DNA from 2 places in the Amycolatopsis sp. NPDC104863 genome. Region 1 is predicted to be linked to the other one. Evidence: riboswitches for the same ligand, from Rfam matches in the RefSeq annotation. Region 1 holds a riboswitch; the other holds the start of a gene.

The links. A riboswitch is a leader RNA that binds a small molecule or an ion and turns the genes downstream of it on or off. The one in region 1 is predicted to bind glycine.
Region 2: it holds a riboswitch for glycine, as region 1 does, so the genes downstream of both, gcvP (aminomethyl-transferring glycine dehydrogenase) here and gcvP (aminomethyl-transferring glycine dehydrogenase) in region 1, are expected to answer to the same signal.

What each region holds. Positions count from the first base shown of each region.
Region 1 is NZ_JBVJOW010000001.1:1,633,651-1,648,760, reverse strand. Features, by position in the region: gene ACZ63J_RS07360 (crotonase/enoyl-CoA hydratase family protein) at 1-113, shown strand, start outside; gene ACZ63J_RS07355 (AMP-binding protein) at 126-1,829, shown strand; gene ACZ63J_RS07350 (RidA family protein) at 1,846-2,241, opposite strand; gene ACZ63J_RS07345 (helix-turn-helix transcriptional regulator) at 2,330-3,301, shown strand; gene ACZ63J_RS07340 (hypothetical protein) at 3,405-3,797, opposite strand; gene ACZ63J_RS07335 (hypothetical protein) at 3,829-4,377, opposite strand; gene ACZ63J_RS07330 (hypothetical protein) at 4,659-4,880, shown strand; gene ACZ63J_RS07325 (CDP-alcohol phosphatidyltransferase family protein) at 4,902-5,522, shown strand; gene gcvH (glycine cleavage system protein GcvH) at 5,622-6,008, shown strand; gene garA (glycogen accumulation regulator GarA) at 6,146-6,616, shown strand; gene ftsR (transcriptional regulator FtsR) at 6,613-7,359, shown strand; gene ACZ63J_RS07305 (bifunctional nuclease family protein) at 7,575-8,048, shown strand; gene ACZ63J_RS07300 (MerR family transcriptional regulator) at 8,090-8,485, shown strand; gene trxA (thioredoxin) at 8,497-8,832, shown strand; gene ACZ63J_RS07290 (TetR/AcrR family transcriptional regulator) at 8,813-9,445, opposite strand; gene ACZ63J_RS07285 (MerR family transcriptional regulator) at 9,724-10,302, shown strand; glycine riboswitch at 10,345-10,443, shown strand; gene gcvP (aminomethyl-transferring glycine dehydrogenase) at 10,743-13,622, shown strand; gene ACZ63J_RS07275 (helix-turn-helix transcriptional regulator) at 13,629-14,363, opposite strand; gene ACZ63J_RS07270 (hypothetical protein) at 14,433-15,101, opposite strand.
Region 2 is NZ_JBVJOW010000010.1:313,078-328,187, forward strand. Features, by position in the region: gene ACZ63J_RS42830 (L-serine ammonia-lyase) at 1-951, opposite strand, end outside; gene lipA (lipoyl synthase) at 966-1,967, opposite strand; gene glyA (serine hydroxymethyltransferase) at 1,964-3,238, opposite strand; gene gcvH (glycine cleavage system protein GcvH) at 3,238-3,615, opposite strand; gene gcvT (glycine cleavage system aminomethyltransferase GcvT) at 3,630-4,721, opposite strand; gene gcvP (aminomethyl-transferring glycine dehydrogenase) at 4,729-7,560, opposite strand; glycine riboswitch at 7,696-7,789, opposite strand; gene ACZ63J_RS42860 (helix-turn-helix domain-containing protein) at 8,100-9,389, opposite strand; gene ACZ63J_RS42865 (hypothetical protein) at 9,462-9,659, shown strand; gene ACZ63J_RS42870 (3-oxoacyl-ACP reductase) at 9,656-10,423, opposite strand; gene ACZ63J_RS42875 (aldehyde dehydrogenase family protein) at 10,423-11,787, opposite strand; gene ACZ63J_RS42880 (gamma-glutamyl-gamma-aminobutyrate hydrolase family protein) at 11,784-12,494, opposite strand; gene ACZ63J_RS42885 (glutamine synthetase family protein) at 12,475-13,839, opposite strand; gene ACZ63J_RS42890 (YflT domain-containing protein) at 14,052-14,573, shown strand; gene ACZ63J_RS42895 (alpha/beta fold hydrolase) at 14,677-15,110, opposite strand, start outside.

The sequences.
Region 1 (15,110 bases):
ACGGCCTCCGGTACGTCGCGGCGTGGAACTCGGCGTTCCTGCCCAGCAAGGACCTCGGCGAGGCGGTCCAGGCGTTCATGGAGCGGCGCGCGCCGGAGTTCAAGGGCGAATAGCAAGGAGGCAGCGTGACCGCTTCGGAAGTCCATCACGCGTTCCGCGTGGCGCGGGACTACCTGCAGACCCACCGCGAGGACTACGACACGGCGTACCGGGACTTCGCCTGGCCGGAGTTCGACGAGTTCAACTGGGCGATCGACTGGTTCGACGTCGTCGCGCACGACCCGGACAACGCCGAGCGGTACGCGCTGTGGATCGTCGAGGAGGACGGCACCGAGAACCGCTGGACCTACCCGGAGATGTCCGGCCGGTCCAACCAGGTGGCGAACTGGCTGCACGGTCTCGGTGTCCGCCGCGGCGACCGGCTGATCCTCATGCTGGGCAACCAGGGTGAGCTGTGGGAGACGATCCTCGCCGCGATCAAGCTCGGCGCCGTGATCATCCCCGCGTCCACCCTGCTCGGCCCGGCCGACCTCACCGACCGCGTCGAGCGCGGCGCGGCGAAGCACGTCGTCGTCCGCTCGGTGGACGCGCCGAAGTTCGACGGCGTCGAGGGTGACTACACGCGGATCGCGGTCGGGGAGCCGGTCGAGGGCTGGCAGCAGTACTCGGCCGCGTTCGCGCAGTCGCCGGAGTTCGCCCCGGACGGCCCGACCCGGGCGGCCGACCCGATGCTGCTGTACTTCACCTCGGGCACGACGGCGAAGCCGAAACTGGTGCAGCACACGCAGGTCTCCTACCCGGTGGGCCATCTGTCCACGATGTACTGGATCGGGCTGGAACCGGGCGACGTCCACCTGAACATCTCCTCGCCCGGCTGGGCGAAACACGCGTGGAGCAACGTCTTCGCGCCGTGGAACGCCGAAGCGACGGTGTTCCTCTTCAACTACAACCGCTTCGACGCGAACGCGCTGATGGCCCAGATGGACCGGTGTGGGATCACCAGCTTCTGCGCGCCGCCGACGGTGTGGCGGATGCTGATCCAGGCCGACCTGACGGCGTTGAAGACCCCGCCGAAGAAGGTCGTCGGCGCGGGGGAGCCGCTCAACCCCGAGGTGATCGAGCAGGTCCGGCAGTCGTGGGGCGTCACCATCCGCGACGGCTTCGGCCAGACCGAAAGCAGCGTCCAGATCGCCAACACACCCGGCCAGGACGTCGTGCCCGGCTCGATGGGCCGGCCGCTGCCCGGGTTCGTGGTGGCGCTGGTCGACCCGGTCAGCGGCGAGCGGGCGGCGGAGGGCGAGATCTGCCTCGACCTCGACCACCGCCCGGTCGGCCTGATGACCGGCTACGCGGACGACGACGAGCGCACGTCCGCGGCGTTCGCCAACGGCTTCTACCACACCGGGGACGTCGGTTCGATCGACGAACGCGGCTACATCACCTACGTCGGGCGCACGGACGACGTTTTCAAGGCGTCGGACTACCGGATCTCGCCGTTCGAGCTGGAGAGCGTGCTGATCGAGCACGAGGCGGTCGCGGAGGCGGCGGTCGTCCCGGCGCCGGACCCGATCCGGCTCGCGGTGCCCAAGGCGTACGTCGTGCTGGCGGCCGGCCACGAGCCGACACCCGAGACGGCGAAGGCGATCCTCGCGTACTGCCGCGAGCACTTGGCGCCGTACAAGCGGATCCGGCGGCTGGAGTTCGCGGAGCTGCCGAAGACGATCTCGGGCAAGATTCGCCGCGTCGAGCTGCGCGGCCGTGAGAACGACCCGGCACGCGGGGAGGGCACGGAGTTCCGCGAGGAGGACTTCCCGGACCTGAAGTCCTGACCTCGCGGCGCTCCGCTCAGGCGACGGCGGTCCCCTCCAGCTCGACGAGCTGGCCGGGGATCGCCAGCCGCGTCACGCCGAGCATGGTGGTCGGCGGGGCGACCCCGGCGGCGCCCAGCCGCGCTGCCAGCACGCCGTAGTGCGGGAACAGCAGGTCGACGTCGGTGGTGTAGACGGTCAGCCGCACGAGGTTCGCCAGCGCCATGCCCGCCTCGGCGAGGACGGCCTCCAGGTTGTCCAGGCTCAGCGCCAGCTGCGCGGCGATGTCACCTTCGTGCTCCGGTTTCCCGTCGGCGTTCATCGCCGTCTGCCCGGAGCAGTAGAGGGTCCGGGTGTGCCCGGAGACGACCTCGCCCTGGTCGAACCCCAGCTCCACCGACCACGGCCACGGGTTGACCGCCGTTCGTTCCACTGCCACTTCGGCTCCTTCTTGTTGTCGAGAGCTCGAGCTTGGCGGTGAATCACGACATCCTCTGTCGTGTATTCGCTAAGGTTCCGGCATGCGCGCCGACCGGCTGGTCTCGCTGGTGCTGCTGCTGCGGCAGCGCGGCCGGCTGAGCGCGGAGACGCTCGCCCGCGAGCTGGAGGTGTCCACCCGGACCGTGCTCCGCGACATCGAAGCGCTGTCCGCGGCGGGCGTCCCGGTCTACGCCGAGCGCGGGCGGCACGGCGGGTTCGCGCTGCTGCCCGGGTTCCGGACCGAGCTCACCGGGCTCAACCACGAGGAGGCCCTGGCGCTGCTGACGGCCGGATCGGGGCGCGGCGAGCAGGCGTTCGGCCTCGGCTCGGCGCTCGCGTCGGCGATGCGCAAGGTGGTCGACGCGCTCCCGGACGGCCACCGCGCGACGGCGAGCGACGCGGCCCGGCGCATCCTCGTCGAGCCGGAGACCGACCTGCTTTCCCGCCGCCCGGCCGCCGAGGAACTGCCCGGCGGGGTGGTCACCGAGATCCGGCGCGCGGTGTTCGCCGGGCACAAGCTGCGCATCCGGTACGCGGCGGCGAACCAGGAGCCGCAGTGGCGCACGGTGGACCCGATCGGCCTGGTCACGGTCCGCGACCGCGGGTACCTGCTCGCCACGAGATCGGGTGCCGACCGGACCTACCGGCTCTCCCGCGTGTCGGCGGCGTCGGAGCTGTCGGAACCCGCCGAGCGCGCGGACCGGGTCGATCTGGACCGGATTTGGCGCGATCGGTGCGCGCGGTTCCTGTCCACCGACCATCTCCCGGTGCTCGTGCGGGTGCGGCCGGTGCGGCGGGAGGAGCTGCTGGGTATGGCGGTGGCTGTGCGCGCGGCGGAACCGGACGCGGAGGGGTGGGTGCGGCTGGAGGCGACGTTTCAGGATCTGCGGCACGCCGAGTGGGCGCTGTGGCAGCTCGGCGCGGACGCGGAAGCTCTGACTCCGGCCTCGCTACGCGCCGCTCTGCGCGACCGCGCCGCCGCGATCGCGGCGCGCTACGAAGACTCGCGGTGAGTGCCCCGAGACGGCCTTGGTCGAGTTGAGCGCACCGAGGGCCGCACTGGGCGGGAAGACTCGCGCTGAGCGCCCCGAGGCGGCCTTGGCCGAGCGGCGCTCGTCAGGCGCGAGTTCCCTCGACCTGACGGCCGTCCTCAGTCGAGCACGCCGTCACCGGGTCGTTCGCGCCACTCCCACACGTCCACTCGTCCAGGACCACCGGCCCCGGCCCGTCCGGTGAGCTCGCCTCCGCCGGGGTCAACTTCGCGAAGTAGTCCTTCAGCAGCTTCGTCGCCGCGGCGCAGTCGACCTGGCCGTGGGCGGTCACCGTCGTCTTCGCGCCGCCCGCGCCCGGGACGTCGCCGCACGGGACGCCCGGGGCCGTGGACCCCGCCGCCGCGGCTGCGGCGGGTACGGCGGACTGGGGCGCCGTGGGCGCCGGGTCCGCGCCGCCGCAGGCGGCCAGTGCGGCGGACGCGGCGACGAGCAGCAAGGGGTACGCGAGAGTCTTCATGGGCCCTTCAGGAACTAAAACGGGACAGGGTTCACTCGGACGGCACGACGGCGGCGAACACCGTCTGCTCGCCCTTGGTGCAGGTGGTGCCGCCCTGTGCGGCGGGCGGCCCGGAGGTGCACAGCCAGCCGTCGACGGTCTCGTTCACCGCGTCGTTCGAACCGGCGCCCTGGCGCCCGGCGATCTTGCGGTGGAAGTCGCCGACCAGCTTCGTCGCCGCGACGCAGCTGACACCGGCGGAGCCGCTGTCGAACACGTAGAGCGTCAACCCGCTGGCCGCGGTCACGGTGCCGCACGACCCGGGCACCGACGGCGGCGCGCCGGACGGCTTCGTCACCGGCGCGGGCGCGGACGAGCTGCCCTCGGCGGGCGGCGGGGGAGGCGTGCCGGTGGACGTCGGCGCGGAAGCCGAGGTCACCGGAGGCGTGGACGACGCCGGCGCCTGGGCGGCCTGCTCGGCCGAACACGCCGCGAGGGCCGGGACGGCGAGGCACGCCGCGAGCAACGGCCGCCACGTCCTCGTGGTGGTCGGGTGGGGCACCGCGATCGTTCCTCCCCGCGCCTGTGCTGGTCCGGACATTCTGGCCCCTCCGGGTTCCAGCGCCGTGGACCGACTCGCCCACGGGTGTGCCGGAGATTACTCCAGCCGGGTGGCGGCCCGGTCCGGTGGCCGCCGAACCGGTGTCCACAATGGACAGTTAACATTCCGTTCACGCTCCGAAACCTCACACTGCCATCCGGAATCGATCGGTGTAATTCCGGCCGTTCCCGTTAACGATCCGGCCTCGCGTGCCGAAGGTCTTGGTGGAGGCCGAAGAGCTTCCCCGTCCCCGCCCCCCCCGTCCCGAGCCCGTGAGAGCGATGAACGCCGACGCTGTGACCAGCCCCGAAACCAGCACCGACGACCCCGCCAACCCGCCGACCGTCCCCAGCACCGTCGTCTGGTGCTGCGGCCGCCCGTATGTCCTCGAGGCGCGCCCCGGCCGCGCCCGCTGGATGGGCACCGACTACCGCGGCCGCCCCGAGGCGCTGAGCAGCGCCGAACTGCGCCGGCGCGGCTGGAGCCACCGCCGCGCGTGCTGAAGCAAGCTCTAGGCTGACCAGGTGAGCACAGCCGCCCCCGAACCAGCCGCTCCGGCGGACGTCACCGAGCCGTCCCTGCTGAAGCAGGCGTTCAACGTCCCCAACATGCTGTCGCTCCTGCGGCTGGCCGGCGTGCCGGTGTTCCTCTGGCTGCTGCTCGGCCCGGAGGAGGACGGCTGGGCGCTGGCGCTGCTGGTGTTCAGTGCCCTCACCGACTGGCTCGACGGCAAGCTGGCCCGCTGGCTCAACCAGATGTCGCGGCTGGGCCAGCTGCTCGACCCGGCGGCCGACCGGCTCTACATCCTCGCCACGCTCATCGCGTTCCTGGTCCGCGACATCATCCCCTGGTGGGTCGTGGTCCCGCTGGTGGTCCGCGAAGCCGTGCTCGGCCTCTGCGTCCTGACGCTGCGCCGCCGCGGCTTCGCCCCGCCGGAGGTCACCTACATCGGCAAGGGCGCGACCTTCGTGCTGATGTACGCCTTCCCGTTCCTGCTGCTCGCGCAGGGTGGCTCGGACGTCGCCGCGGTCGCCCGGCCGATCGGCTACGCCTTCACCATCTGGGGCGGCGTCCTCTACGTCTGGTCCGGCGTGCTCTACGTCGTGCAGGCGCGCAACGCGCTGCGCGGCGCGGGCGAGGACTGAGCGCGCCGCTTTCCCGGGTCGTGCCCGGCGGCTGGGCCGTGTGGGTGTAAGACTTCGCCCAGCACGTTTCGCCAGTGAGGGCATGAAAGGGGACCGGCGGTGTCCGCTCCTGAAGAGCTTCGTTACACCGAGGAACACGAGTGGGTCGCCACCCGCGGCGAGGACACCCTCGTCCGGATCGGCATCACCGAGTACGCGCAGGACCAGCTCGGCGACGTCGTCTTCGTCGACCTGCCCGAGGTCGGGCGTCAGGTGAGCGCCGGGGACGTCTTCGGCGAGGTCGAGTCGACCAAGAGCGTTTCCGAGCTGTTCGCGCCGGTCGACGGCGAGGTCGTCGCGGTCAACGACGGTGTCGCCGACTCGCCAGAGCTGATCAACAGCGACCCCTACGGCGAGGGCTGGCTGATCGAGATCCGGCTCGACGACCCGGCGGGGCTCGAAGCCCTGCTCGAAGCCGAAGCGTACGACGCCCTGACCAAGGGCTGAACCCCGTCGACGAGCCGCCGGACCGGCACTGCGCCGGTTCGGGGAGCCGGGGCTCGGAGAATCGATCAGGCACGGTACGTTGGCAGCTACACGTTCTTGAGTACTAGGCAACACAGCATGTGTGGAGGAGAGCTCAGGTGAGCACGAACGACGGGCCCGGCGGCGTTCCCCCGGAGCAGTCTCCGGAGCGGACCTCTGTCTTCCGGGCCGACTTCCTGGCCGAAGCCGAAGGCCACGAGTCCGCCCCCGCCGCGGAGGCGCCGGTCCAGGGTGTCGACGCCCTGCCGGCGGGTTCGGCGCTGCTGGTCGTGAAGCGCGGGCCCAACGCGGGTTCGCGGTTCCTGCTCGACCGCGACACCACCAGCGCCGGACGGCACCCGGACAGCGACATCTTCCTGGACGACGTCACGGTCTCCCGCCGGCACGCCGAGTTCCGGCGTGAGGGCGGCGAGTTCGTCGTCATCGACGTCGGCAGCCTCAACGGCACCTACGTCAACCGGGAGCCGGTCGACCAGGCCGTCCTCGCGGGCGGCGACGAGGTCCAGATCGGGAAGTTCCGCCTGGTCTTCCTGACCGGCCCGGGGCACGGGGGCCAGGGGGCGCAGTGACGGCGGCCGGGCGGCCACAGAGCTCCGGGCTGAGCATCGGGGCCGTACTGGCGCAGCTGCGCGGTGACTTCCCCGATGTCACCATCTCCAAGATCCGGTTCCTCGAAGCGGAAGGCCTGGTCCAGCCGGGCCGGACGCCTTCGGGGTACCGGCAGTTCGCCGCGGCGGACGTGGAGCGCCTCCGGTTCGTCCTGGCCGCCCAGCGGGACCACTACCTCCCGTTGAAGGTCATCAAGGAGCAGCTGGACGCGGCGGACTCGGGAGCCGGGCCCGTCGCGGCCCTGCCCCGCCCGCCGCGCCGGCTGGTCCCGATCGACGCGCCGGCGGAGAACGTCGGCCTGCCCGAGGCGGCCGACTTCGCCGCGGGCCGGGAGCTCCGCCTCACCGAGGAGGACCTCCTGGAGCAGGCCGGCATCGACGCGGCCGCGCTGGCGGAGCTGCGGCAGTACGGCCTGGTCCGGCCCGGTCCCGCGGGGTTCTTCGACCCCGACGCGGTCCTGGTCGCGCGGACGGTGAAGGCGATGACCGAATTCGGTATCGAGCCGAGACACCTGCGTGCCTTCCGCGCCGCGGCCGACCGTGAGGTCGGGTTGTTGGAGCAGATCGTGACACCGGTGTATCGGCACCGTGACCCGGAGGCCAAACAACGGGCCGACGAAGTCGTCCGGGAGCTCGCGGCACTGTCCGTGACCCTGCACACGCTCCTCGTCAAGGCCGGAATCCGTGGCGTCTCCGGGTGTTGATCCGTAACGGGGCGGTGAGATCCTCTTTGCGGTCCCATGTCAATGACTGAATGTTCGGACCTTCATGCCGTACCGTGAGACCCAGGGTTTGCGGCAGGCGAACCGAGAGAGTCCGGACAGCGAGCACAGCGCACGGATGACGGGTAGCGTCGGCAGTGGCGGCGCAAGCCGTTCCCACGCTGAAGCCCGTGTGCACGAGAGGGAGGCGAAGCCCGATGAGCGAAATGCGCGTCGTCGGTGTGCGGGTCGAGCTGCCCGCGAATCAGCCGATCTTGTTGCTGCGGGAGACCGAGGGTGAACGGTACCTGCCGATCTGGATCGGCTCGGTCGAAGCCACCGCCATCGCCTTGGAGCAGCAGGGCGTCCGCCCCGCCCGCCCGCTCACGCATGACCTGTTGAAAGAGGTCATCGGAGCGCTCGGCCGGGAGCTGGAGCAGGTCGTCATCACCGACCTCAAGGAAGGCACGTTCTTCGCCGAGCTCGTCTTCGACGGTGACATCCGCGTGTCGGCCCGGCCGAGCGACTCGGTCGCGCTGGCCCTGCGGATCGGCGTCCCCATCCACGCCGTGGACGCGGTGCTGGAAGAGGCCGGCCTGATCATCCCGGACGAGCAGGAGGACGAGGTCGAGAAGTTCCGCGAGTTCCTCGACTCCGTGTCCCCTGAGGACTTCCGGGGAGCCGATACCTGAACCTTGCCTTGACGCGGACGTCAACGTTTAGCGTCTAGGGCATGCGGATCGGAGAGCTTGCGCAGCGCACGGGTGTCACCACCCGTGCGCTGCGCTTTTACGAGGACCAGGGCCTCATCGCGGCCCGGCGCTCGGCGAACGGCTATCGCGAGTACACCGAGGACGACCTGCAGCTGGTCCGGGAGATCCAGACCCTGCAGACGGTCGGCCTGACCCTCGACGAGACCCGTCCGTTCGTCGACTGCCTGCGCAGCGGCCACGAGACCGGCGACGCCTGCGCGAGCTCGATCGAGGTCTACCGCCGCAAGCTCGAAGAAGCCGACGCCCTGTTGGCCCGGCTCGGCGGGATCCGCGCCGAACTGGCCACGAAGCTCGCCGGCGCCTTGGCCCGCCAGGCGCCCGATCCGTGCGTCGTGCCCGAATCCCCGCGCCCGTGAAGGAGCCCGTCATGCCCGAAGTCGCCGAAGTCACCGACACCACGTTCCCCGAGGTCCTCGGCAGCGATGTCCCCGTGCTCGTCGAGTTCTGGGCCACCTGGTGCGGCCCGTGCCGGATGGTCGGCCCGGTGCTGGCGCAGCTGGCCGCCGAACGGGCCGGGGAGCTGGCCGTCCGCAAGATCAACGCCGACGAGAACCCGGAAACGACCCGGTCCTACCAGGTCATGTCGCTGCCGACGATGATCCTGTTCTCGGGCGGCGAGCCGGTCGAGACGATCGTCGGCGCGTTCCCGAAGGCCCGCATCGAAGAGCGGCTCGACCGGGCGCTCAAGGCGCCGTCGCTTTGACGAAGGTGTCCGCCACCTCGCGCCCGTACTGCTCCAGGTCCAGCGACGGGTCCGCCGCGTAGGCCGCGGCGACCCCGTCGACGGCCTGCGCGACCGACATTGCCATCACCTCGGGCGTGAAGCCGCCGAAAGCGCCTTCCGCCTGGCCCTGCTTGAGCTGACGGGCCAGGCCGTGCACCCGCATGTCGTCGACCAGGACCTTCGTCATCACCCAGCCTTCGGCGTCGTCGGCGTTGGCGGACATCTCCGCCAGCACCCGGACGCACTCCGGGTACGCGCGCAGGAACGCGATCGACGTCTCGATGTGCGCCCGCAGGTAGCCGGGCCGGTCGGCCGGGTCGACTCCGCCGCCGGTGCGCTCCTTGAGGAACTCGTTCTTCGTCTCGACGACCGTGCTCAGCACGGCCTGCATCAGGCCGGCCTTGTTCGTGAAGTGGTAGGAGATCATCCGGGTGCTGCTGAGCCCGGCGCGCTCCTTGATCTTGGCGAACGTCGCCTTCCGGTACCCGAGGTCGGCGATGACGCCGATGGTCGCGCCGATGATCTGCGCGCGGCGCGCCGCCTCCGTGACGCTGAGGCCCATTTCGGCCATGAGGTCGGTGTTTACTTGCATGAGTAAAAATGTACTCGGCTGAGTAAATCGACGCAAGAGGTTTGAACCACCGCGCCGGGGGTGCGGCGAACGGCTCAAAGGCTCATCCGGTCGTTGAGGCTTGCCGCGCGTCGCGTTGACCGGTGTTCTCCTGGCGCTTACCGTCGGAGGAGGTAAATCGCCACGGTGTGATTCACGGTCTGGGGCCGGACCGTGGCGGTTGATCTCCGGTGGGTCCCGCTCCTGGGACTCCCCGGCTGTCATTCGCCGGCCGTCCGGTCGGGCGAGGGGAGGCTTGCGTGGTCGAGGCTGGTTCCGAGAAGCAGCCTGTCGAGGTCGCGACTGGTGAGCAGGGTGAGCTGTTCCCCGACGACTCGCTGCCCGACGAGCTGGTGGGCTACCGGGGTCCGGCGGCGTGCCAGATCGCCGGCATCACCTACCGCCAGCTGGACTACTGGGCGCGCACGAAGCTGGTGGCGCCGAGCATCCGCACGGCGCACGGCTCCGGCTCGCAGCGGCTGTACTCGTTCAAGGACATCCTGGTCCTCAAGGTCGTCAAGCGGCTGCTGGACACCGGGGTCTCCCTGCAGAACATCCGGGTGGCGGTCGACCACCTGCGGGTCCGCGGGGTCCGCGACCTCGCCAAGGTGACGCTGTTCTCCGACGGCACCACGGTCTACGAGTGCACCTCGCCGGAGGAGATCGTCGATCTGCTCCAGGGCGGCCAGGGTGTGTTCGGCATCGCGGTCAGCGGGGCGATGCAGGAGATCAGCGGCACGATCCACGAGTTCCCGGCCGAGCGCGCCGACGGCGGCGTGGTCGAGACGCACGAACCGGACGAGCTCACCCAGCGCCGCAACGCACGCAAGACCGGGTGATCATCGCCGCGGGGAGGCGAGTAAGGTTCTGCCTGCGGTCGACGAATCCGCGCGGGAGAGTCCGAGCCACACCTTGAGCTCGGCGCCGAAGGAGCAAGTCCTCCCCGGAACCTCTCAGGCACCCTGGACCGCGCGGACGAGACGCCTCTGGAAAGCGGGTCGTCAGGACACAGCCTGATGGCCCCGCCGACGGTGCAAGCCCGGCTCAACCTGCGGGCGAAACTCTCAGGCGCCCGACACGGGTACGGACAGAGTGGGGAGGGTTTCCTCCGGGTTCGGATGAGCCGTGCTCGCGGAGGGCGCTCGCTTGAACCCTCCGCGGTGACTTGTGGGGGTGCAACCCCCACACCCCGCCCGGCGGGCTCCGCGCCCGGACCCCCGCCGTGGTCACCTTCGCGTTTACAGTCGGGTTGGGTGGACGCTGCCGTTCGGAGGAGGCCATCGTGGACTTGTCGCTCGCCTCCCTCGAACAAGGGGTTCCCTTCGCCGACCGGCACATCGGGCCCGGTCCGGACGAGCTGCGCCACATCCTCGACGTCATCGGCGTCGCCTCGCTGGACGAGCTCGCCGAGTGGGCCGTGCCGTCGTCGCTGCGGGAGTCCGCCGAGCCGCTCGTTCTTCCGCCGGCGGCCACCGAAGCCCAGGCGCTCGCCGAGCTCCGGGAGCTGGCCTCGCGGAACCGGCCGATGGCCCAGATGATCGGCCTCGGCTACCACGACACCGTCACCCCGCCCGTCATCCGGCGCAACGTGCTCGAGAACCCCGCCTGGTACACCGCCTACACGCCCTACCAGCCGGAAATTTCGCAGGGACGGCTCGAAGCACTGCTCAACTTCCAGACCATGGTCGCCGATCTGACCGGGCTGCCGGTCGCGAACGCGTCCCTGCTCGACGAAGCCACCGCGGCCGCCGAAGCGATGACGCTCGTGCGCCGGGCGGGCAAGTCCGCGTCGAACCGCTTCGTCGTCGACGAGGACACCCTGCCGCAGACACTCGCCGTGCTCCGGACCCGCGCGGAGCCGCTGGGCATCGAGCTGGTCGTCGAAGACCTCTCGCAGGGGCTCACCGGCCTGGGGCTCGGCGGCGACTTCTTCGGGGTGCTGCTGTCCTACCCCGGGGCGTCCGGCGCGGTGCGCGAGCTCGACCTGACGATCGCCGACGCGAAGAAGCACGGCGCCGCGGTGGTCGTCGCCGCGGATCCGCTCGCGCTGACCCTGCTGCGCCCGCCGGGTGAGCTCGGCGCCGACGTCGCGGTCGGCTCGACGCAACGCTTCGGCGTCCCGATGGGCTTCGGCGGCCCGCACGCCGCCTACCTGGCGGTGCGCCAGGGCCTCGAGCGGCAGCTGCCCGGCCGGCTCGTCGGCGTCTCGAAGGACGCGGACGGCGCACCCGCGTACCGGCTCGCCCTCCAGACGCGCGAGCAGCACATCCGCCGGGAGAAGGCGACGTCGAACATCTGCACCGCGCAGGTCCTGCTCGCGGTCATGGCGTCGATGTACGCGGTGCACCACGGACCCGACGGGCTGCGCGGGATCGCGCTGCGGGCGCACCGGATGGCCACCGTGCTCGCGGCCGGGCTGTGTGAGGGCGGCGTCGAGGTGGTGCACGGCGAGTTCTTCGACACGGTCCTCGCGGCGGTGCCCGGCCGGGCGGACGCGGTGGTCGCGGCGGCCCGCGACCTCGGGGTGAACCTGCGGCGGGCCGACGACGACCACGTCGGCGTCGCCTGCGACGAGACCACGACACGTGAGCGGCTTTCCTGCGTGTGGAAGGCGTTCGGCGTCTCGGTGTCCGATGTGGACGGCCTCGACGCGGACACCGCGGACGCGCTCCCGGCGCCGCTGCGGCGCACCAGCGCGTTCCTGACCCACCCGGTGTTCCACGCGCACCGCTCGGAAACCGCGCTGCTGCGCTACCTGCGGGAGCTGTCCGACAAGGACGTCGCGCTCGACCGGAGCATGATCCCGCTCGGCTCGTGCACGATGAAGCTCAACGCCACCGCGGAGATGGAGCCGGTCACCTGGCCCGAGTTCGCCGGGCTGCACCCGTTCGCGCCGGCCGAGGACGCGGCCGGGCTGCTGACCGTCGTCGCCGACCTCGGCGCCTGGCTCGCGCGGATCACCGGCTACGACACGGTTTCCCTGCAGCCCAACGCCGGCAGCCAGGGCGAGTTCGCGGGCCTGCTGGCGATCCGGGCGTACCACCGCTCCCGCGGCGAGCACACCCGCGACGTCTGCCTGATCCCGGCCAGCGCGCACGGCACGAACGCGGCGAGCGCCGTGATGGCGGGCATGCGAGTGGTCGTCGTCCGCTGCGACGACGAGGGCAACATCGACCTCGCGCACCTGAAGTCCACTGTGGACGCCCACCGCGGCGACCTGGCCGCGATCATGCTCACCTACCCGTCGACGCACGGGGTCTACGAGGACACCGTCGGCGAGGTCTGCGCGGCGGTGCGCGACGCGGGCGGGCAGGTCTACGTCGACGGCGCCAACCTCAACGCCCTGATCGGCGTCGCCCAGTACGGCCGGTTCGGCGCCGACGTCTCGCACCTCAACCTGCACAAGACTTTCTGCGTTCCGCACGGCGGTGGCGGCCCCGGGGTCGGCCCGATCGGGGTCCGCGCGCACCTGGCGCCGTTCCTGCCGAACCACCCGCTGCAGCCGGCCGCCGGCCCGGTGACCGGGGTCGGCCCGGTCAGCGCGGCGCCCTGGGGCAGCGCGTCGATCCTGCCGATCTCGTGGGCCTACGTCCGGATGATGGGCGCGGAAGGCCTGCGCCGGGCGACGCTGGTCGCGGTGGCGAACGCCAACTACGTCGCGAAGCGCCTCGGCGAGCACTACCCGGTCCTGTACGCGGGCCGCTCGGGCCTGGTCGCGCACGAATGCATCCTCGACCTGCGGCCGCTGACGAAGGCCACCGGCGTGACGGTGGACGACGTCGCGAAGCGCCTGGCGGACTACGGGCTGCACGCGCCGACGATGTCGTTCCCGGTCGCCGGCACGCTGATGGTGGAGCCGACGGAGAGCGAGGACCTCGCCGAGCTGGACCGGTTCTGCGCGGCGATGATCGCCATCCGCGGCGAGATCGACCGCGTCGCCTCGGGGGAGTGGCCGCTGGCCGGCTCGCCGCTGCGGCACGCGCCGCACACCGCGCGCTGCGTGGCGGGCGAGTGGGAACGGCCGTACAGCCGGGAGACGGCGGTGTTCCCGGCAGGCCCCGCGGCGACCAAGATCTGGCCGCCGGTCCGCCGCATCGACGGCGCGGCGGGGGACCGGAACCTGGTCTGCTCCTGCCCGCCCCCGGAAGCCTTCGCCTGAGCGCGGTCACGCCGAAGCTGCCAGGCGCACCAGCAGCTCCGTCCGGCTGGTCAACCCCAGCTTGCGGTAGATCTGCTGGAGGTGCTTCTGCGCCGTCCGCGGGCTGATGCCGAGGTGGCGTGCGATGTCCCGGTCACCCGCGGCGTCCGCGACGAGCCTTGCCACCTGCCGTTCGCGGGTGGTCAGCAGCGTGAGCTCCGGACCGGCGAGGGGCCGGACCGGCGGCCGCTCCTCGCGGGCCAGCGCCTGGCCGAGGTGCGGCGCCAGGAGGTCGACCCAGGCCCGGTCCCGCGCCGAGAACCCCGGCCGGGAACGGCTCAAGGTCAGGATGCGGCCGTGCCGGTCGTCGACCTGGACGATGCACAGCAGCTGGTCGACCGTGCCCCGCGGGCGGTAGTAGTCGGTGTACAGCGGCAACGCGCGCAGCGTCCGCAGGTCCGCCAGGTCGCTCAACGCCGCCGACGTCCCCAGCGGCAGCCGCCCGTCGCGGTGGGCCGCGAACGCCGGGTGCTGGTACACCTGGGCCCGGAACCCGGCGTGGCGCAGCAGGTTGTGCTCCGGCCGGTCGGTCACGGCGCCGGTCAGCCGCCGGGTCGTGTGCTCCGCGCTGGTGCACGACGCGAAGTCGCAGCCGACGAGCCGGGCGAGCCCGGCCAGCCCGGCCGCCGGCCCCTCGGCCCGGAACTCCCGTGCCACTTCGAGGGCGCGGTGCAGGTGCCGCGCCGTCAGTTCACTGCTCACTCCCGATCCCCCTCGGCTCGCCCGGTGAAGAAAGACCCGGGCGGGCCGAGGGAGATACGAACTCCGACGTTACGGGGCGATCCGGACGTTCAGCGTGGTGTTCGCGCCGGCGCTCACCATCGACTGCGCGATGCTGCTGATCCCGGCCGGTGCGCTGTAGGAGTTGTTGTTGCTGTCGTCCTCGTCATCGGTGTGGAAGAAGCCCGACGAGTCCACCCCGGAGAACACGAGGTAGCCGAAGCCGACGTTCGGGAACGCCGTCGTCGTGGCCACCCCGGGCGCGAAGAGGCAGAACCGCAGCAGCGTGTTGCTGTCGCTCACGTTCGGGAAGATGTTGCCGGAGGAGAAGTTGGTGTTGCCGTCGTCTTCGTTGTCGAACCGGCGCGAGAACTCCTGGGAGCCGTTCGGGCAGTTCGCGCCCAGCTTCAGCACCGCGTAGGGCCGGAACGAGCCGGACTGCGTGACCCCGCGGAACGCGGTGCCGTTGACCCGGCAGAAGAACATCTCCGTGTTGCTGGTGCTGCTGACGGCCCCGATGAACCCACCGCGCGAGTTGGCGTTGCCCGAGTCCTCGTCGTCCATCCGGATGACGATCGCCTCGGTCCCGACCGGGCAGGACCGGCCCGCCGGGATGACCCCGACGTCGGTGGTGGCCGCCTGGGCGGGCGCGGCGGCCAGCGTGAGCGCGCCGGCGAGTGATGCGAGCAGCAGCGCCGGAACGGTGAAGAGTCGTTTCATGGTGTGGTT
Region 2 (15,110 bases), on a different contig from region 1:
CATGAACTTGACGATGCCGTCGTCGGTCGAGTGCCGGATGAACCGCTGGTAGTAGTGCAGCACGGCGGGGATGATCCCGGCGGCGCCGTTGGTCGGCGCGGTCACCACGCGCCCGCCCGCGGCGTTCTCCTCGTTGACGGCGAGGGCGTAGAGGCTCACCCAGTCCATCGCGTACAGCGGGTCGTCCGCGCCGTCCTCGGCCAGAAGCTTCTCGTGGAGCGCCTTCGCGCGCCGCGGCACCTTCAGGCCGCCAGGCAGGACGCCTTCGTGCGTACAGCCGTTGCGGACGCACTCCGCCATGACCGCCCAGATGTCCAGCAGCCCGGCCCGGACCTCTTCGCGTGACCGCCAGGACAGCTCGTTCGCCAGCATGATCTCGCTGATCGGCAGCCCGGTGGACGCGCAGTGCCCGAGCAGGTCCGCGCCGGTGCGGAACGGGTACGGCACCGGCGTCGCGTCCTCGACGAACACCGCGTCCGTCTCGTAGGACTCGTCGCGGACGAAGCCGCCGCCGACCGAGTAGTACGTCCGTTCGCGCAGCAGCTCCCCCGCCGCGTCGAACGCGCGGAAGACCATGCCGTTCGGGTGCGCCGGCAACGACTTGCGCCGGTGCATGGTGAGGTCGTTGTCCTCGTCGAACGTGATCTCGTGCGTGCCGGCCAACAGCAGCAGGCCGGACTCGCGGATCGCCGCGATGCGCCCGGCCACGGTGTCGGTGTCGATCTCTTCCGGACGCTCACCCGAAAGCCCGAGCAGGACGGCTTTGTCACTGCCGTGGCCGAAGCCGGTCGCGCCGAGCGAGCCGAACAGCTCCGACTGGACGCGTGCGGTGCGCCCGAGGTCGTCGCCGAGTCCGTCCACAAAGGTCAGTGCCGCCCGCATCGGCCCGACGGTATGGGAGCTCGACGGGCCGATGCCGATGGAAAACAGGTCGAAGACGCTGATCGCCATTGATCCGCCCCTTCCTATCGCGCCAGCAGGGAGCTGGCTTCTTGCGCGGCCGGGCCCTGGTCGGCGAGGTGCTGCAGGTTCTCCGGCAGCTCCTCCCCACGGTAACCCTTGGTCTGGGCGTAAAGCCGTCCCGCGCGGTACGACGACCGCACGAGCGGACCGGCCATCACCCCGGCGAAGCCCATGGCCTCGGCGGCCTTCGAGTGCTCGACGAACTCCTCCGGCTTGACCCACCGGTCCACCGGGTGGTGCCGCGGCGAGGGACGCAGGTACTGCGTGATCGTCAGGATCTCGCAGCCCGCGTCGACCAGGTCCTGCATCGCGGGCGCGACCTCGTCGGGGGTCTCGCCCATGCCGAGGATGAGGTTGGACTTCGTCACCAGGCCGGCCTCACGCGCCTTGGTGATGACTTCCAGCGACCGCGCGTAGCGGAAGCCGGGACGGATCCGCTTGAAAATGCGGGGCACCGTCTCGACGTTGTGCGCCAACACCTCCGGCCGCGAGCCGAACACCTCGGCCAGCTGGTCCGGGTCCGCGTTGAAGTCCGGAATCAGCAGCTCGACACCGGTACCCGGGTTCAGAGCGTGAATCTGACGCACGGTCTCCGCGTACAGCCAGGCACCGCCGTCTTCCAGATCGTCGCGGGCCACGCCGGTGACCGTCGAGTACCGGAGACCCATGGCCTGCACGGACTCCGCAACCTTGCGCGGCTCAGTACGGTCCAGGGCAGCAGGCTTGCCGGTGTCGATCTGGCAGAAGTCACAACGGCGCGTGCATTGATCCCCACCGATCAAGAAGGTGGCTTCACGGTCTTCCCAGCACTCGTAGATGTTGGGACAACCGGCCTCTTCGCACACGGTGTGGAGACCTTCGCGGCGCACCAGACCCTTGAGTTCGGTGAACTCCGGCCCCATCCGCACCCGCGTCTTGATCCACGGCGGCTTCTTCTCGATCGGCGTCTCGCTGTTGCGGACTTCCAGCCGCAGCAGCTTCCGGCCCTCGGGCAGCGCGCTCATCGCGAAAGGCTCGCGTACAACGGGTGCTTCGCGGCCAGCGCCTCGACGCGGTCACGCAGCTTCGAGCGGAGAGCGTCGTCGAAGTCGGGCTTCAGCGCCTCGGCGATGACGTCGGCGACCTCGGTGAAGTCCTCGGCCTGGAAGCCGCGGGTGGCCAGCGCCGGGGTGCCGATGCGCAGGCCGGAGGTGATCATCGGCGGGCGCGGGTCGAACGGGACGGCGTTGCGGTTGACCGTGATGCCGACCTCGTGCAGCCGGTCCTCGGCCTGCTGACCGTCCAGAGTGGACTGGACGAGGTCGACCAGCACCAGGTGGACGTCGGTGCCGCCGGTCAGGACACGCACCCCGGCGTCAGCGCAGTCCGCCTGCGACAAGCGCGAAGCCAGGATCCGCGAACCTTCGAGCGTCCGCTGCTGCCGCTCCTTGAACTCCTCGCTCGCGGCGATCTTCAGCGCGACGGCCTTGGCCGCGATGACGTGTTCCAGCGGCCCGCCCTGCTGGCCCGGGAACACCGCGGAGTTGATCTTCTTCGCGAGCTCCTCGCGGCAGAGGATGAGCCCGCCGCGCGGGCCGCCGAGGGTCTTGTGCGTGGTCGTGGTGACGATGTCGGCGTGCGGCACCGGCGACGGGTGCAGCCCGCTCGCGACCAGCCCGGCGAAGTGCGCCATGTCGACCATCAGGCGGGCGTCGACGAGGTCGGCGATGCGGCGGAACTCGGCGAAGTCGAGCTGACGCGGGTACGCGGACCAGCCGGCGATGATCAGCTTCGGCTTGTGCTCGACGGCAAGACGCTCGATCTCGGCCAGGTCGACGATGCCGGTCTCTTTGTCGACATGGTAGGCGACCACGGTGTAGAGCTTGCCCGAGAAGTTGATCTTCATCCCGTGCGTCAGGTGGCCGCCGTGCGCCAGGTCGAGGCCGAGGATCGTGTCGCCGGGCTTGAGCACGGCGAACATCGCGGCCGCGTTGGCCTGCGCGCCCGAGTGCGGCTGGACGTTGGCGTGCTCGGCGCCGAAGAGGGCCTTCGCGCGGTCGATGGCGAGCTGCTCGACGACGTCGACGTGCTCGCAGCCGCCGTAGTAACGGCGACCCGGGTAACCCTCGGCGTACTTGTTGGTCAGCACCGAACCCTGCGCCTCGAGCACGCCCACCGGGGCGAAGTTCTCGGACGCGATCATCTCCAGCGTGGACTGCTGGCGGGTCAGCTCGTCGGCGACGGCCGCGGCGACCTCCGGGTCGACGTCGGCGAGGTGGGCGTCGAAGGTCGTCATCAGTTCTCCTGGGTGAGCTTGGCGTACGCGGCGGCGTCGAGCAGCTCGGGGACGTCGCCCGTGAGCCGCACCTTCAGCAGCCAGCCTTCCGTGTACGGGTCCGAGTTGATGACCTCGGGGGTGTCCGAAGTGGCGCCGTTCACCTCGACGACCTCGCCGGACACGGGCGCGTACAGCTCGCTGACGGACTTCGTCGACTCGACCTCGCCGAACACCTCGCCCGCCGTCACGGTCGCGCCGGCGTCGGGCAGCTGGACGAACACGATGTCACCGAGCGACTCGGCGGCGAAGGCGGTGATGCCGACCGTCGCGACGCCGTCGGAGACGGACAGCCACTCGTGTTCCTTGGTGTACTGCAGGTTCTCGGGAATGCTCACGGTTCAGTAAGTCCTTACGCGCGGGAGTAGAAGGGCAGGGCGACGACTTCGACGGGCTCGATCCTGCCCCGGATGTCGACGGACAGCTCGGTGCCGGGCTCGGCGTACGCCCGATCGACGTACGCCATGGCGATCGGGTAACCCAGCGTGGGCGACAGCGCCCCACTGGTGACCTCGCCGATCTCGACGCCGTCCGACAGCAGCTTGTAGCCGTGGCGCGGCGCACGACGTCCCGCTCCGCGAACGCCGACCCGCACGCGCGGGACGTCCGCCTTGGACCGCTCTTCCAGCGCCGCGCGGCCGACGAAGTCACCCGGCTTCTCGAACTTGACGACGCGCCCGAGCCCGGCCTCGAACGGGCTCTGGTCGAGGGTGAGTTCGTTGCCGTACAACGGCATCCCGGCTTCCAGCCGCAGCGTGTCGCGGCAGGCCAGCCCGGCCGGGACCAGGCCGTGGCCCTCGCCCGCCTCGGTCAGGATGCGCCAGACCGCCGGCGCCTCGTCGGCGTTCACGAACAGCTCGAAGCCGTCTTCGCCGGTGTAGCCGGTGCGGGCGAGCAGGACGTCATGGCCTTTCACGACCGCCGGCACGCTGGCGTAGTACTTCAGCGCGTCCAGGTCGGCGTCGGTCACGGAGCCGAGGATCGCGACGGCGTTCGGACCCTGGACGGCGATCAGCGCGGTCGTCTCGGACCGGTCGTCGACCACCGCGTCGAAGCCCGCGACCCGCTCGGCCAGCGCGTCGGCGACGACCTTCGCGTTGCCCGCGTTCGCGACGACGAGGTAGTGCTCGTCGGCCAGGCGGTAAACGACGAGGTCGTCCAGCACACCGCCGGAGGCGTCGCAGATCATCGTGTACCGCGCCCGGCCCGGCTTGACCCCGGTGAGGTTGCCGACCAGCGCGAAGTCCAGGACGTCGGCCGCCTGCTTGCCGGTGACGTGGATTTCGGCCATGTGCGAGAGGTCGAACAGCCCGGCCGCCTCGCGGACCGCCTTGTGCTCGGCCAGCTCGCTGGCGTAGCGGACCGGCATGGACCAGCCGGCGAAGTCGGTGAACAGCGCACCGAGTCCCTTGTGGACTCCGTGGAGGGAGGTTTCCTTCGACACGTCGGGATCAGCCTTCGTAAGCGTTGAGGGGCGGGCAGGAGCAGACGAGGTTACGGTCCCCGCGGGCGCCGTCGATGCGCCGCACCGGCGGCCAGTACTTGTTCTTGCGCGACACCCCGGCCGGGAACACGGCCAGCTCGCGGCTGTAGGGCTTGTCCCACTCCCCGACCAGCGTCTCCGCGGTGTGCGGGGCGCCCCGCAGCGGCGACTCCTCCGCGCTCCACTTGCCGGATGCGACCTCGTCGATCTCGGCGCGGATGGCGATCATCGCGTCGCAGAACCGGTCGATCTCGCCCAGGTCCTCGGACTCGGTCGGCTCGACCATCAGCGTGCCCGCGACCGGGAACGACATGGTCGGCGCGTGGAAGCCGTAGTCGATGAGCCGCTTCGCGACGTCGTCGACCGTCACGCCGGTCTCCTTGGTGAGCTGGCGCAGGTCGAGGATGCACTCGTGCGCGACCAGGCCGTCCTGGCCCGTGTAGAGCACCGGGTAGTGCGGGGCCAGCCGCGAGGCGACGTAGTTCGCGGCCAGCACGGCGACCTTCGTGGCCGCGGTCAGGCCGGGCGCGCCCATCATGCGGACGTAGGCCCAGGAGATCGGCAGGATCGACGCCGAACCGTACGGCGCGCCGCTGATCGGGCCGACGCCGGTTTCCGGGCCCGCGGCGTCGAGCAGCGGGTGGTTCGGCAGGTACGGCGCGAGGTGCGCGCGCACCGCGACCGGGCCGACACCGGGGCCGCCACCGCCGTGCGGGATGCAGAAGGTCTTGTGCAGGTTCAGGTGCGAGACGTCGCCGCCGAACTCGCCCGGCTTGGCCAGGCCGAGCAGGGCGTTGAGGTTCGCGCCGTCGACGTACACCTGGCCGCCGCCGTCGTGGACGATCTTGGCCAGCTCGTCGATCGAGTGCTCGTACACGCCGTGCGTGGACGGGTAGGTGACCATGATCGCGGCGAGCGTGTCCTTGTGTGCGTCCACTTTGGACCGCAGGTCGGCCAGGTCGACGTTGCCCTCGTCGGTGCACTTGACGACGACCACGCGCATCCCGGCGAGCACCGCGGACGCGGCGTTGGTGCCGTGCGCCGACGACGGGATCAGGCAGACGTCGCGGGCCTCGTCACCGTTCGAACGGTGGTACGCGCGGATGGCCAGCAGCCCGGCCAGCTCGCCCTGGCTGCCCGCGTTGGGCTGCAGCGACACCTTGTCGTAGCCGGTGACCTCGGCCAGCCAGTCCGCGAGCTGCCCGACGAGCGTGTGGTACCCCTCGGCGTCCTCGGCCGGGGCGAACGGGTGGATGCCGGCGAACTCGCGCCAGCTGATCGGCTCCATCTCGGTGGTGGCGTTGAGCTTCATCGTGCAGGAGCCGAGCGGGATCATGCCGCGGTCGAGCGCGTAGTCCTGGTCGGACAGGCGACGCAGGTACCGCAGCATCGCCGTCTCGGAGCGGTGGCTGCCGAAGACCTCGTGGCCCATGAAGCCGCTTTCGCGGGCGAGGCCGTTGGGGAGCGCGACGCCGTCCTGGACGTCTTCCTCGACCCCGAACGCCTTCAGGACGTTCGCGGCGATCGCGGGGGTGCTGACCTCGTCGAAGGCGACCCGCACGTGGTCGGCGTCGACGTGGCCGAGGTTGATCCCGGCCTCGCGGGCGGCCGCGTGGACCTCGGCGGCCTGGCCGGGGACACGCGCGATGACCGTGTCGAAGAAGGACTCGTGCACGACCTCGACGCCGGTCTTGCGCAGCGCGTCGGCGAAGCCCGCGGCCAGGCCGTGGACGCGCTGCGCGATCCGCTTGAGGCCGTCCGGGCCGTGGTAGACCGCGTACATCGCGGCCAGCACAGCCGGGAGGACCTGCGCGGTGCAGATGTTGGACGTCGCCTTCTCGCGGCGGATGTGCTGCTCACGCGTCTGCAGCGCGAGGCGGTAGGCGGAGTTGCCGTCGGCGTCGACCGAGACGCCGACCAGGCGCCCGGGCAGCGAGCGCTCGAGGCCGGAGCGGACGGACATGTACCCGGCGTGCGGGCCGCCGTAGCCGAGCGGGACGCCGAAGCGCTGCGTCGACCCGGCGGCGACGTCGGCGCCGAACTCGCCGGGGGCGGTGATCAGGGTGAGGGCGAGCAGGTCGGCGGCGACGGTGAACAGCGCGCCCGCGGCCTTCGCCGACTCGGAAATCGCGTGGTAGAAGCCGCGGCCGCGCAGCACGCCGGACGCGCCGGGGTACTGGGCGACGACGCCGAAGAACTCGTCCGGCAGGCCGGTGAGCAGGTCGCGGACCTCGACCTCGATGCCCAGCGCCTCGACGCGGGTCCGCACGACGGCGATGGTCTGCGGCAGGCACTCGGCGTCCAGCACGACCTTGTTCGACTTCGACTTGGACGCGCGCCGCATCAGCGTGACGGCCTCGGCGACGGCGGTCGACTCGTCCAGCAGGGACGCGTTCGCGGTGGCCAGGCCGGTCAGGTCGGCGACCATCGTCTGGAAGTTGAGGAGCGCTTCGAGCCGGCCCTGCGAGATTTCCGGCTGGTAGGGCGTGTACGCCGTGTACCAGGCCGGGTTCTCGAGGACGTTGCGGCGGATCACGCCGGGGGTGACGGTGTCGGAGTAGCCGAGGCCGATCATCTGCGTCATCGGCCGGTTGCGCGCGGCGAGGGCGCGCAGCTCCGCGGTGGCGTCCTCTTCGGACGCGGCCGGCGGGAGGGTGAGCTCACGGGTCGCGCGGATGGCGCTCGGGACGGCGGCGCCGACGAGGGCGTCCAGGCTGCCGTAACCGCACTCGGCCAGCATCTTCGCGCGCTCGGCCTCGGACGGGCCGATGTGGCGGGCGTCGAACTGCGTAGAAGTGATCGGGAGCTCCTCAGGCCGGGCGCACACGGGTGCGCTGGGAACTCCCCCTCTGTCATGGCACCTGAGAGTTTCACCGCGTGTGAAGCGGCTTTCACCTTGGGTGAGGCGCGGGTGCGCCTGCTTTCCAGAGTGGCCTCGCGCGAAGCGGTAGCGGTTACCTGAGAGATTCCGGGGAGTTTGCTCCTTCGGTGCCCCACCACGTTCGTGAGGGCTCTCCCGCCTCGGCTCGACGGCCCGATCTGCAGTTGTGGCGGTTACCGTACCTGCCGCCTGCGAGATCAGTCTACTTCACACGGGCAACGCCACATCAGTCTTCGAGCGCGACTCGACGGGTGGCTCCCGCCTGCTGGCGGGTCGCAGCCGCCGGCCCACCCGGGGTGCTCGTCGCCGATCCGCTCCTGCGGGAGACCGCAGACTGCACGAGCGTGCCCACCGGCAGTCCGGAGGTCACAGCGCGTCTGCCGGTCGAAGCACCTGAGCCGACCTGAAACTGGTTCTCCCCGGCTGTGTTCGCGAGCCGGAACACCTCGCGCTGTGTGCTAGCCGTGAGCGACCCGACGCACGGCGCTCCCCGCCAGCACAGGCGGCCGGCGCACCCGGCCCGAAGGCAGCACCAGCCGCTTCAACGGGCCGCCGAGCGGCACCGGCGGGTGCCCGGCGCCGAGGAGCACCTGCTCCACGATCTGCTCCGCGAGCCAAGCCACCGTGTCGTTGAGCCGGTCGAGGCTCGGGCGGTCGCCGTCGAAGACGTCCTCGTCGGCCAGCGTCACCTCGAAGTAAGCGTGCCCCGGGGGCACCGACACTGCCTCCTCGATCGCCCGCGCGCCCGCCAACGGGTCGGCGAACCCGGCGTCGAGCAGCGGCTCGCGGTAGATCCGGGCGGCCCGCGCCCGCATCCGGGGGCCGTAGCGGACGACGACCGGGAGCCGTCCGGTCAGGTCGGGGACGGCCAGGCCGTGCAGCAGCATGATCGGCGGCACCGAGTGCACCAGCCGCGGCGCGGGTTCGGCCAGCTCACGGGCGGTGATCCGGACGCGGTCGGCCATCGTGTCGGGCAGGCCGAAGTAGCGGAAGTCGACGTTGCCGAACCCGAGCCCGTCGGCGACCAGCGACGCCAGCAGCTCGCCGTACCCCCAGATCGGCGACAGCACGACAACCGGCGGCGCGGCGACGACCGGCGACGGCGCGGGCGGGCGCGTCGCCTCCTGCTCGGGCACCTGGATGACCAGCCGCGGCGGCTCGTGCCAGTCGTGCACCTCGGCGACCCGCCAGTACAGCCCGAGCGGCCGCCACAGCTCGCCGAGGACGTCGTGTTCGAGGATCCGCCGCGCCTCTTCCTCGGAAAACGGGAAGTCCCGCGGCGGCACGATCCCGACGTAGTGGTGGTAGGTGACGCGGACCTCGTCCCCGCGGGTGGCGGACCGGATCCGCATCTCCCAGTCGACCGGCGACGCGGCGATGAGGTTGGCGACCTGGGTGCCGGGCGAGGAGTAGACGAGCGCGGTGGCCTGCCGGAGGAACTGCCCGGCCCGGTCGATGCCTTCCCGCAGCGCCTTCGCGGCGTGAGCGACGTGCACCGGGCTGGCCAGGGAGTCGGGCAGCACACCGGCGACGCGCAGGAGGTCTGCCTCGCTGAGCCCGGTGACCTCGGCGAGCTGGGCCCAGTGGTCGAAGACGGTCACCTTCGGCGCGTGCCGGTGCTCGACCCAGCTGCGCAGGGTCGACGTGGGGACGCCGATGCGTCGCGCGGCCTCGTCGAAGGAAAGCCCCCTCGCGCGGATGCCGGCCCGGACCGCTTCCGCCCACTCGTCGGCGCGCCAGTGCGTCACCTCACAAAGCTAACGAAACCCGCTAGTTTTGCGCAGGGACAAATCGCCCACGCCGGCTCGACGCTGGTGACCATGACCACCACCGTCATCGCCCTGACCCTGATCGTCGGCGTCCTGACCTTCGCCGCCGGCGCGTTCCTCGCCTCGGAGATCGCCGTTCGCGTGCTGCGGCGCCGCGAACGGCTCGTCTCCGAGGAGCGCAAGAAGCTCAACGCCGCCTGGAGCTACCTGCGGGAGGTCTACGGCGTCAAGAAACCGACCAAGCGTTAGAGCGGGGTGACGTACGCGCCGGAGATGCCGCCGTCGACCAGGAACTGGGACGCCGTGATGAAGCTGGCGTCGTCGCTGGCCAGGAAGGCCACCGCCGCCGCGATCTCCTCGGGCTCGGCGAACCGGCCGACCGGGACGTGCACCAGCCGCCGCGCCGCGCGTTCCGGGTCCTTCGCGAACAGCTCCTTGAGCAGCGGCGTGTTGACCGGACCCGGGCAGAGCGCGTTGACGCGAATGTTCTCGCGCGCGAACTGGATGCCGAGCTCACGGCTCATGGCGAGCACGCCGCCCTTGGACGCGGTGTAGGAGATCTGCGACGTCGCCGCGCCCATCACCGCGACGAACGATGCCGTGTTGATGATCGAACCGCGACCCTGGCGCTGCATGTGCGGCAGGACGGCCTTGCAGCAGTGGTACACCGACGTCAGGTTGACCCGCTGGACCCGCTCCCACGCGTCGATGCCGGTGGTCAGGATCGAGTCGTCCTCGGGCGGGGAGATGCCGGCGTTGTTGAACGCGACGTCGACCGAGCCGAACTGCTCGACCGTGGTGTGGAAGAGGCTCTCCACCTGCTCTGCGTCGGTGACGTCGGTCTGGACGAACGCGCCGCCGATCTCGTCGGCGGCCGCCTTGCCCTCGACCGGCGTCAGGTCCGCGATGACGACCTTCGCGCCTTCGCTCGCCAGACGGCGCGCTGAGGCGAGCCCGATGCCGCTCGCGCCGCCGGTGATGACCGCGACGCGGCCTTCGAAACGCTGGACCATTACTCCTCCGTGCTCAGAAAGACGTTCTTGGTTTCGGTGAACGCCGCCGCGGCGTCGGGGCCCAGCTCGCGGCCGAGGCCGGACTGCTTGAACCCGCCGAACGGCGTCCAGTAGCGCACCGAAGAGTGCGAGTTGACCGACAGGTTGCCGGCTTCCACCCCGCGCGCCACCCGGAACGCGCGGCCGGCGTCGCGGGTCCAGATCGACCCGGACAGACCGTACTCGGTCGCATTGGCCATCCGCAGCGCGTCGGCTTCTTCGGCGAACGGCACGACGGCGACGACCGGGCCGAAGACCTCGTCCGCCGCGGCCGGGTGCCGCAGGTCGGGCGGGGTGAGGACGGTCGGCGGGAACCAGAAGCCACGGCCTTCCGGCGCGGTGCCGCGGAACGCGACCGGCGCGTCGTCCGGCACGTAGGAGGCGACCTTCTCCCGGTGCGCGGCCGAGATCAGCGGGCCCATTTCGGTCTTTTCATCGCCCGGGTCGCCGACGACGACGCCGTGCACCGCGGGCTCCAGCAGCTCCATGAAGCGGTCGTACGCGCTGGCCTGCACCAGGATCAGCGACCGCGCGCAGCAGTCCTGGCCCGCGTTGTCGAAGACGCCGTAGGGCGCGGTGGCCGCGGCCTTCTCGAGGTCGGCGTCGGCGAAGACGATGTTCGCGTTCTTGCCGCCCAGCTCCAGCGTCACGCGCTTCACCTGCGCCGCGCAGCCGGCCATGATCTGCTTGCCGACCTCGGTGGAGCCGGTGAAGACGACCTTGCGGACACCCGGATGGTCCACGAACCGTTGTCCCACCACGGATCCCTTGCCGGGCAGCACCTGGAAGACGTCTTCGGGGATGCCCGCCTCGCGCGCCAGCTCACCGAGCCGGATGGCGGTCAGCGGCGTCAGCTCGGCGGGCTTGAGGACCACGGTGTTGCCGGCGGCGAGCGCGGGCGCGAAGCCCCAGCCGGCGATCGGCATCGGGAAGTTCCACGGCACGATCACGCCGACGACGCCGAGCGGCTCGTGGAAGGTGACGTTGACCCCGCCCGGCACCGGGATCTGCTGCCCGAGCAGGCGTTCCGGCGCGGCGGAGTAGTAGTTGAGGACGTCGCGGACGTTGCCCGCCTCCCAGCGGGCGTTGCCGATGGTGTGCCCGGAGTTCTCGACCTCGAGCCGCGCGAGGTTCTCGATGTCGGCCTCGACGGCGTCGGCGAAGCGGCGCAGCAGCCGCGCGCGGTCGCCGGGGGTGACGTCGCGCCACGCCGGGAACGCCGCCCGGGCGCGGGCGATCGCCGCGTCGGTCTCCTCGGCGCTGGTCAGCGGGACGGTCCGCACCACCTCCTCGGTGGCGGGGTTCAGGACGTCGAACGTCGTCATTTCCTCTCCTTGCTCGCTTCGACGAGGGCCTGGAACAGCCGGACGTCGTCGGTGTCCTGCTCGGGGTGCCACTGGACGCCCAGGGTGAACTCACCCGGGACTTCGGCGGCTTCGACCGTGCCGTCGGCGGCCCAGCCGACGGGTTCCAGGCCGGCGCCGAGGCGGTCGACGGCCTGGTGGTGGTAACACAGCGTCTTCGTCTCGGACCCGAGGATCGCGGCGGCCCGGCTGCCCTCGGCCAGCGTGACGGTGCCCCGGCCGAACGTCGCCGGCGCGGGCTGGTGCTCGGTGGTGTCCCGGGCTTCCGGCAGGTGCTGGACCAGGGTGCCGCCGAGGGCGACGCTCATCACCTGCAGGCCGCGGCAGACGCCGAGCACCGGTTTGCCCTGGCGCCGGGCCGCTTCGAACAGGCCGAACTCGAAGGCGTCCCGGTTCGGCCGGATGTAGGTGGTGGGGTGCTGCTCCTGGCCGTAGCGCTCCGGTTCGACGTCCGCGCCGCCGGTGAGCACCAGGCCGTCCACAGTGGACACGAGTTCGTCGTACGCGTCGGACACCGGGGGCAGTACCACCGGGACACCGCCGGCCGCGACGACGCAGTCGACGTAGACCCGGTGCAGCAGCACGGCTTCGGTCTCCCAGACCAGGAACTTCGCGGGTTCGAGGTAGCTGGTGAGCCCGATGACGGGCTTAGAGGCGCTCGAAACCACGGATGAGCTCCCAGTCGGTGACGGCGGCGTTGTAGGCGTCCACCTCGATCTTCGCCGCGTTCAGGTAGTGCTCGACGACGTCTTCGCCGAACGCGCTCCGGGCGATTTCGCTGCCCGCGAGCGCCGCGGCGGCCGCGGGCAGCGTGGTCGGCACCGTGCCGCGGTCGGAGTGGTAGGCGTTGCCGGTGAAGGGCTCTTCCAGCTCCAGCTCGTTCTCGATGCCGTGGAGACCGGCGGCGATCAGCGCGGCGACGGCGAGGTACGGGTTGACGTCCCCGCCCGGCACGCGGTTCTCGACGCGCAGCGACTCGCCGTGGCCCACGACCCGCAGCGCGCAGGTGCGGTTGTCGGTGCCCCAGGCGATCGCGGTCGGCGCGAAGCTGCCGGGCACGAACCGCTTGTAGGAGTTGATGTTCGGCGCGAGGAAGTAGGTCAGCTCGTGCAGCGCGGCGAGCTGGCCGGCGAGGAAGTGCTCCATCAGCTTCGAGAAGCCGTGTTCGTTGTCGCCGGCGAGGACCGCGCGGCCTTCGGTCGAGCGCAGGCTGATGTGGATGTGGCAGGAGTTGCCCTCGCGCTCGTTGTACTTCGCCATGAACGTGAGGCTCTTGCCCTCCTGCGCGGCGATCTCCTTGGCGCCGTTCTTGTAGACGCTGTGGTTGTCGCAGGTGGTGAGCGCGTCGGTGTAGCGGAAGGCGATCTCCTGCTGGCCGGGGTTGCACTCGCCCTTGGCGGACTCGGGGTAGAGGCCGGCGCCGGCCATCTCGTTGCGGATGCGGCGCAGCAGCGGCTCGAGGCGCGCGGTGCCGAGCATCGAGTAGTCGACGTTGTACTGGTTGGCGGGCTTGAGACCGGCGTAGCGCTTGTCCCAGGCGGCTTCGTAGGTGTCTTCGAAGACGATGAACTCGAGCTCGGTCCCGACGTAGGCGCCGAGCCCGCGCTCGGCGAGGCGGTCGAGCTGCCGGCGCAGGATCTGCCGCGGCGAGACGTCGACGGAGCCGCCCTGCACCCGCTCGACGTCGGCCAGCACCAGCGCGGTGCCCTCCTGCCAGGGGATCTCCCGCAGCGTCTCGAAGTCGGGACGCAGCACGAAGTCGCCGTAGCCGCTCTCCCAGGAGGACAGCGCGTAGCCGTCGACGGTGTTCATGTCGACGTCGACGGCCAGGAGGTAGTTGCAGGCCTCGGTCGCGTGGCCGACGACCTCGTCCAGGAAGTATTCGGCCGAGCAGCGCTTGCCCTGGAGCCTGCCCTGCATGTCCGTGAGCGCGACGAGCACGGTGTCGATCGTGCCCGCGTCCACGCGCGCCCGGAGCTCGTCCAGCGTGAGCATGCCTCGCCTGCGTGCCATCAGCCGCCCCAAAGGTTTGATGCGAATCCTTTGCGGCTTCTTCCTACCCGGTGACGCCGCGACGGTCAACCGGAACAAAGGTATTTTCTTGAGCCATTGACTCGGGAGCCGGTATGCGCGGTTTGCCCGGCTGAGAAGAGTCTGTGAATTCCCGCTCGACGGGAGGAATCCGGGGTACTCCCACGTTGAACGGGGCAGGAGAGGTGAGATCGATGACCACAGCATTCACGCAGACCACGATCGGACAGCAGCAGGCCCGGCCCCAGCTGCCGACCCTGCCCACCGGCTGGCCGATCGGTTCGTACGAGTCCTACGAGCAGGCACAGCGCGCGGTCGACCACCTCGCGGGCACGGACTTCCCGGTCACGGACGTCACGATCGTGGGCGTCGAGCCGATGCTCGTGGAGCGGATCGCGGGCAAGATGTCCTGGGGCAAGGTGCTGGGCAGCGCGGCAACATCCGGCGCGATGTTCGGTGTGTTCCTCGGCCTGGTGCTCAGCCTGCTGAACCCCGGCGCGGGGCTGGTGCCGATCGCGATCGGCCTGGTCGCCGGCCTCGGGTTCAACCTGCTGTTCGGGGCCCTGGGTTACGCGGCGAACCGCAACAAGCGCGGGTTCATCTCGCAGAGCCAGCTGGTGGCCCGGCGGTACGACGTGCTGTCGCAGCCACGCAACGCCGAGAAGGGTCGTGAGCTGCTCGCGGACCTCGCGGCGCGGAGCGCCTTCGGCCACTGACGCACTGAGGCCAGTTCGAAGGCCGCCCCCGGTTTTCCGGAGGCGGCCTTCGTCGTGTCAGGAGTGGCCAACTGGGGCGTTGGTTGTGTCCGGCAGGCGCGACTCAAGTCCCCGACGACACCGTCGGCGCGTCCGGAATCTCCGCCGGGTCCGGCGAACCCGCCCGACGGCCCGCACGCAACAGCTCACCCCACCGCCCGCGGTCGTACTCAGCCGGGGGTGCCTCCGCCAGGAACTCGCGCAGGATCTCCAGGAACCGCCGCGGGTCGGACCGGTGCGGGAAGTGGCCCGCGCCCTCGAACAGCACCAGCCTGCTGCCCGGCATCGCCCCGTGCGCGCGCCGCGCGTGGCCGCTCGGCACCACCCGGTCGTCGGTCCCCCACACGAGCAGCGTCGGGATTCCCTCGGTCAGGTAACAACGGTCCAGCATGTTGACCACCTGCCCGCGCCAGTCGACGACCGACCGCAGCGTCCGCAGGAACGCCGAGCGCGTGCCCGGCTCGAGCAGCCGGACGTAGCGCGTCACCACGTAGTCGA